DNA from 3 places in the Pseudoalteromonas sp. A22 genome. Region 1 is predicted to be linked to each of the others. Evidence: predicted binding sites of a transcription regulator. Region 1 holds the regulator's gene; each other region holds the start of a gene.
What was found. The regulator FliA, encoded in region 1, starts transcription of late flagellar genes. The targets are predictions, from matches to a motif close to CTAAAGNTNNNNNNNNNNNNGCCGATA.

Region 1 (2,265 bases):
CTTGATGAAAGTCTAAGTTTAGGTGAGATAATTAGCATAGCGATTCAAAATCGCTTGCCAATAGGGTATCTTACCAACGGTCAGCGAGTGCCAGAAGACATTCGCGTAGCAAATGCTCAAAAGCTAGTAAAAAAGGCTGAGCAATTGTATTTAAAAAGAATAAAAGCACAGCACTCTCGACGTGTACCTGTAGCGTCAGAGTCAGTAGGAATGTATGATTAACACAGTTTTAGATCAAGCAAGTGGCCTGCGTAGAATGAGTCAAAATAGCAACCAGGGTGTAAAAGTAATAGCCGTGACCGGTGGAAAAGGTGGGGTGGGTAAAACCAACGTCTCGCTCAATACTGCCATCGCTATGGGCCAACAAGGACAGCGAGTTCTCGTTTTAGATGCGGACTTGGGCTTGGCAAACTGTGATGTGATGTTAGGTCTAAGGGTAGAAAAAAATCTGTCGCACGTGTTGTCGGGTGAATGTGAACTAGATGAGATTCTCGTAGAAGGTCCCGCTGGAATTAAAATTGTACCGGCGACGTCAGGCTCTCAAAGTATGGTAGAGCTGACTCCCGCAGAGCATGCAGGACTTATTCGTGCATTTAGCGAGCTTAACACGCAATTTGATGTCTTAATTGTTGATACCGCAGCCGGTATCTCAGATATGGTTCTGAGCTTCTCTCGAGCTGCACAAGATGTGATGGTTGTGGTGTGTGATGAACCGACTTCCATTACAGATGCTTACGCGTTGATCAAAGTTTTGAGCAGAGAGCATGGTGTCTATCGTTTTAAAATTGTTGCCAACATGGTCCGCAGTATGCGTGAAGGGCAAGAATTATTTGCTAAACTTTCAAAAGTTACAGACCGTTTTCTTGATGTAGCACTGGAATTAGTGGCCACCGTACCGTTTGACGAAAACATGCGTAAATCTTCTCGCAGACAAAGAGCTATCGTGGATTTATTTCCGAGTTCCCCTGCGGCGATTGCGATTAAGGGACTTGCTGCTAAGGCAGTTAAATGGCCAATTCCGCATCAACCTTCCGGTCATCTAGAATTTTTCATTGAACAACTTGTAAACGGGTGATTATGGCTTCTCCGGTCAATAGAGCTGCGGGATATCAAACTTCAGACCACATTCATAAGGTGGTTGAACGGCATGCTCCACTTGTCAAAAAAGTGGCGTGCCACCTGATTGCTCGACTTCCGGCAAGTGTGCAACTCGACGATCTGATCCAGTCAGGTATGATTGGATTGATTGAAGCATCTAAAAATTTCGATGCAACTAAAGGCGCTAGTTTCGAGACCTTTGCCGGGATCCGTATTCGAGGCGCAATGCTGGATGAAATCCGTCGTGGTGATTGGGCGCCTCGTTCTGTTCACAAAAATAGCAGAATGGTTGCAGAAGCTATCTCCGAGTTAGAATCTCTCCTTGGTCGAGAACCAAAAGACACTGAAATCGCTGAAAAACTTGATATATCTCTAGATGAGTACCATCATATTTTACATGATGTAAATGCAAGTAAAGTCATCGGTATTGAGGATCTTGGGGTTGATGAAGACGTGATAACCCCAGCAAACAGCGATTTTGCGCTAGACAAACCGTTTAATAACGTTAAAAATGAACGTTTTAACGAGTCTTTAGTAAATGCTATCAAAGCGTTACCCGAAAGGGATGCTCTGGTTTTATCACTTTACTATAACGACGAAATGAATTTAAAAGAGATTGGTGCCATCCTTGATGTCAGTGAATCTCGAGTAAGCCAAATTCACGGTCAGGCAATGATAAAGCTTAAAGCTAAAATCAATGACTGGATAAATTAGAGTACATAAAATAGTTGGGTTCGAACCTCACTGGAGGAAGTTTTGGATAAGAACATGAAGATTCTCGTGGTTGATGATTTCTCTACTATGAGAAGAATAATCAAAAACCTATTAAGAGATTTAGGCTTTACCAATGTTCAAGAAGCTGATGATGGTAGTACAGCACTTCCGATGCTACAAAATCAGGAGTTTGACTTTGTAGTAACTGATTGGAATATGCCGGGCATGCAAGGTATTGATTTGCTTCGTGCAATACGCGCAGATGAAAAGCTTAAGCACATTCCAGTGTTGATGGTTACCGCAGAAGCGAAAAAAGAACAAATTGTTGCAGCAGCGCAAGCTGGGGTGAACGGATATATTGTTAAACCGTTTACTGCAGGTACGCTCAAAACTAAGCTTGAAAAAGTATTTGAGCGACTAGGCTAACAGCAAGGGGATATGGCCTATGTCTGT
Region 2 (2,265 bases), 1.6 Mb from region 1:
CGTAAGCGCATCTAGTGCTTCATCTATCAACTGTTCAGCTTTTTCTTTTGCTTGCTCTAAGCCTAACAGTGCAGGGTAGGTAGACTTATTATGTTCTATGTCAGAGCCTTGTGGCTTACCAAGCACTGCCGTGTCACCTTCTACATCAAGAATGTCATCTCTGACTTGGAATGCAAGGCCTATTGCACGACCATAAGTGCGTATTGCATTACATGCTTGCTCGGTAACTAGCTCTGGGTTGCCGCATAAGATCCCAAGCTCTACAGCACAGCTTAGCAGTGCACCTGTTTTTAGCTTATGAATACGTTCTAGTTCGTCTATGGAAATTGAACGATTAGTAGCAGCTATATCAAGTGCTTGGCCACCAACCATGCCTTGTAGACCCGATGCTTTAGCTAGCGCGGAAATCATTTTTATTTGCGCATGGTGGCTTACTGCGAATTGATGCTCACTTAACAGCTCAAACGCCAGAGTTTGTAAGGCATCGCCAGCTAAGATAGCTGCCGCTTCATCGAATTGAATATGGCAGGTTGGACGGCCGCGCCTAAGTTCATCATCATCCATCGCGGGTAAATCATCGTGCACCAACGAATAGCTATGAACACACTCTATTGCTGCAGCGGCCTTGTCTAAGTCTTCTGGAGCCGCACCAAACAATTCACCAGTGCAGTACACCAAAAACGGTCGCAAGCGTTTACCACCATTTTCTATACTGTAGCGCGTTGCGGCTTTGATATTTTCTTCAGTATCAAGCACATTATCAAAATAGTGTAAAACGGTGGTTTCTACACGAGTCTTAGCAGACAGGAGTTTTTCTTGTAATTTTGCTGACATTAGGCTTCGTTTTCAAATGGCTGTAATTGCGCGTGCTCATCTTCGCCCATTAAAATAGCGACCTGCTGCTCAGCTTGCTGAAGTTTTTGGTTTGAAGCTTTTGCGAGCTTTATCCCACGCTCAAATTGTTTAAGTGCTTGATCCAGAGGTAAGCTACCATTTTCCATGTCTGCAACGATTTGTTCTAATTCTTGCATGGCCTCTTCAAAGCTCAAGTTATCAGGTTTTTTTACCGCCATATGTCACACTGACCCGTAAAGTAAAAGTGTGGCAATTTTAGGGGGATTGCGCGCCAAGGTCAAAAAAACCAGAGACTTTTTGATCTGACGGAGTATCGGCATTACAAGATCTGCTATAAACTCGCATTTTAAACACTTTTTAATATAATAGTGTTAAGTTGTAGAGAAACTTGCCGATAACTCAAACAATAATAACTGCGTGATTTATCACAAATAACTTCCCTCGGAGGACATGTGGATTTAGCAACGGTAATAGGGATCCTGGGTGCCATAGGTTTGATTGTAATGTCGATGGTACTAAGTAGTGATGGCCAGATCGCTATGTTCTATAACACGCCTTCCGTCGTTATCGTATTTGGTGGTTCAATTTTTATCGTATTGTCTAACTTTACGCTTGGACAATTTTTCGGCATTGGTAAAGTGGCCGGCAAGGCCTTCATGTTTAAGATTGAAACCCCTGAAGAGCTGATTGAAAAAGCCGTTGAGCTTGCTGATTCTGCGCGTAAAGGTGGTTTCTTAGCGTTAGAAGAAGCCGAAATTCCCAACCAGTTTATGCGTAAAGGCGTTGATATGTTAGTCGACGGCCATGACGCTGATGTTGTACGTGCCACACTGCAAAAAGACATTTCCCTAACGTCTTCAAGACATGAACTAGGCGCGGGTTTATTTAAATCCCTCGCGGATATTGCGCCTGCGATGGGGATGATCGGAACGCTCATCGGCTTGGTAGCTATGTTGTCTAACATGGACGACCCAAAAGCAATCGGGCCAGCCATGGCTGTTGCACTTTTAACAACTTTGTATGGTGCGTTTTTAGCTAACGTGGTTGCGATCCCTATTCAGGTTAAGCTTGAGCTTCGTAAAGATGAAGAAGAGCGAAATCAGCGGCTCATCTTAGATGCTGTCTTAGGCATTCAGGATGGCCAAAACCCGAAAGTTATTGAAGGCATTTTGAAAAATTATTTGCCTGAATCTAAACGTGGCGCTGAGGCTGAGGAATAACCATGTCAGATGAGAAAGAATGTAAATGTCCTCCTCCAGGTCTTCCCGCCTGGATGGGGACATTTGCTGATCTGATGTCATTACTGATGTGCTTCTTTGTACTGCTACTGGCATTTTCTGAAATGGACGTGCTGAAGTTTAAGCAAATTGCCGGGTCGATGAAATTTGCTTTTGGTGTGCAAAACAAAAT
Region 3 (2,265 bases), 180 kb from region 1:
ACTGTTTTCAAAGCGCTTAACAAGCTACAATAACAGGATATAAATTTGTTAAAACTGAAGTTTTTATGTCTTGTTATTGCAATTCATCCCTTCCCTATTCGCAATGTTGTGAGCCGTACCTTAAGGGACAAAAATTCGCAGAGCGTCCACAAATACTCATGCGCTCTCGCTATACTGCATACTGCTTAAAAGATGCAAAGTATATTCATGACACCTACGCCCAGGCTAAACAATCACAAAACAATATCGACGATATTGCTGCATTTGCTAATTATGCACACTTTATAAAATTGGAAGTGCTAGAAGAAGTAGTAGAAGCTACTCAGGGGATCGTTGAGTTTAAGGCGCACTATATCGCAGAAAACACACACTATATACTCCATGAGCGGTCAAATTTTATTACCGAAGCAGGCAGATGGTATTACTTAGATGGTGAATTGTACGATACACCTACAACCAAAGTAGGCAGAAATGACCTCTGTCCGTGCGGCAGTGACAAAAAGTACAAAAAGTGCCACGGTACCAAAAATAACCTGAATTAGAGATTAGATACAAAGCAATAAAAAAGCTTGAAGCAAGCTAAGGATGATTAAAGGCCGTTTAGCTTATACCAGTTGTATTAAGTAAATGATCTATTTTGAAGCGGGGAAATAGCTTTAGTAGCAAGGCAAACATTTTGCTATTTAGTTGTTCTAAATGAGAAATTTTTAACGAAGCTAATATGCTATTTCACCCTTCAAATTGATTAGAGAATTAATTCAATTGGTATTAAACATGAGGCACGATAAGCATGGCGTTTTATGTCAGTCTAGTAACGAAGCAAACAGCTGTGAAATGACAAGTTTTAATACCCGTTTGTCTTAAATTTGCTCAATTTTGAAGGAGTAAAAGCAGCTAATGTTGTTACGCCGTCGCGCGTAACATACTCTGCATATCACCCGTTGCAATTTGATCATAAAAACCAGCCGCATCCATTGCCTTATCAGCAACTAAGGCCTGTTTACCTTGCGCGCTCGCCAAACGTCTTTTAACCGCTGGTTCCAAATTTTCTACGACTTCGAGTGGAATATGCTTTTTATCATTTCGTGCGGCAAAAGGTTCTGGATTTAAATTTTCTTGCAATCGCAAGGTTGCCATCGCCCCCATAGATACCAGCTGCGCGTTATGCTGACCAATAAGCATATTGTACTCTTTTGGCGCAAGCGGCTTTTGTGGACCTATTTCAAATTGCTTTTTTAGTGTTTCTTCTGAGTTATCTTTTGCGGCAGCTTCAGATTTTGGTAGGTGAAATTGGCTAAAATCTAATGCATCGGTTGATAGCATAGATAACAGCATGGCAAAATCGGCAGAGCGCGTCTCATGAACACTAATGTTCAATGCGGATCCTAATTGCGACTCACTGATTAAAACGCCATCAATTTGCATGTATTCCAACCGATTATTTTGCTAATTATGAATTTATCGGCCTTTTTCCGAAAAACTTTAGTAGTTTTCTTTACTTCGAAAAAAACTTTGTTATTATCACCGCCGTTGTTTAGGAGGGGTTCCCGAGCGGCCAAAGGGATCAGACTGTAAATCTGACGGCTCAGCCTTCGCTGGTTCGAATCCAGCTCCCTCCACCATAAACAACAGTTACAATTTCGGAGGGGTTCCCGAGCGGCCAAAGGGATCAGACTGTAAATCTGACGGCTCAGCCTTCGCTGGTTCGAATCCAGCTCCCTCCACCACTTTCAAATTGTAACGCTTTAAAATGTATGGAGGGGTTCCCGAGCGGCCAAAGGGATCAGACTGTAAATCTGACGGCTCAGCCTTCGCTGGTTCGAATCCAGCTCCCTCCACCACTTTTAAAGTAAACGCTCCAAATGATGGAGGGGTTCCCGAGCGGCCAAAGGGATCAGACTGTAAATCTGACGGCTCAGCCTTCGCTGGTTCGAATCCAGCTCCCTCCACCACCTTCTATTGCTTGCTCTCACAATAAGCTTACATATATAAACGAGCTTAAAAACAATCCAAAGCCAAAAATCAAATGTGCTGCCATACTTTTTACCCTTGCCTTATTCGGCTCTGGTAATTTAGATGCTGCTACCCCTGCACCAAAACAGGGTTGCATAATAAAAAATGGAAAAACACACGTTATTAAGCCAAAAACTAACGCAATGAAAAGGCTAGGCTCAGTCAACCAAGGCTTGCCCACGCTCAGTAGTAACACCAAGGCGAATACAATCCCAATGAGATAATGCACGCCCCAGCCAATGACACGTTCAC

Region 2: a site for FliA is predicted at 1,226-1,252, ahead of pomA (flagellar motor protein PomA). Genes of this name have one in related genera too.
Region 3: a site for FliA is predicted at 1,460-1,486, ahead of GSF04_RS11970 (VC2046/SO_2500 family protein). Genes of this name have one in related genera too.

What each region holds. Positions count from the first base shown of each region.
Region 1 is NZ_CP047238.1:1,416,456-1,418,720, forward strand. Features, by position in the region: gene flhF (flagellar biosynthesis protein FlhF) at 1-222, shown strand, start outside; gene GSF04_RS11165 (MinD/ParA family protein) at 215-1,075, shown strand; gene GSF04_RS11170 (RNA polymerase sigma factor FliA) at 1,078-1,812, shown strand; gene cheY (chemotaxis response regulator CheY) at 1,855-2,238, shown strand; gene GSF04_RS11180 (protein phosphatase CheZ) at 2,258-2,265, shown strand, end outside.
Region 2 is NZ_CP047238.1:3,044,394-3,046,658, reverse strand. Features, by position in the region: gene ispA ((2E,6E)-farnesyl diphosphate synthase) at 1-834, opposite strand, end outside; gene xseB (exodeoxyribonuclease VII small subunit) at 834-1,073, opposite strand; gene pomA (flagellar motor protein PomA) at 1,308-2,075, shown strand; gene GSF04_RS18595 (flagellar motor protein MotB) at 2,078-2,265, shown strand, end outside.
Region 3 is NZ_CP047238.1:1,598,001-1,600,265, reverse strand. Features, by position in the region: gene GSF04_RS11980 (SulA-like leucine-rich domain-containing protein) at 1-20, shown strand, start outside; gene GSF04_RS11975 (YchJ family protein) at 66-542, shown strand; gene GSF04_RS11970 (VC2046/SO_2500 family protein) at 904-1,425, opposite strand; tRNA gene GSF04_RS11965 (tRNA-Tyr) at 1,538-1,622, shown strand; tRNA gene GSF04_RS11960 (tRNA-Tyr) at 1,643-1,727, shown strand; tRNA gene GSF04_RS11955 (tRNA-Tyr) at 1,757-1,841, shown strand; tRNA gene GSF04_RS11950 (tRNA-Tyr) at 1,868-1,952, shown strand; gene GSF04_RS11945 (DUF2938 domain-containing protein) at 1,970-2,265, opposite strand, start outside.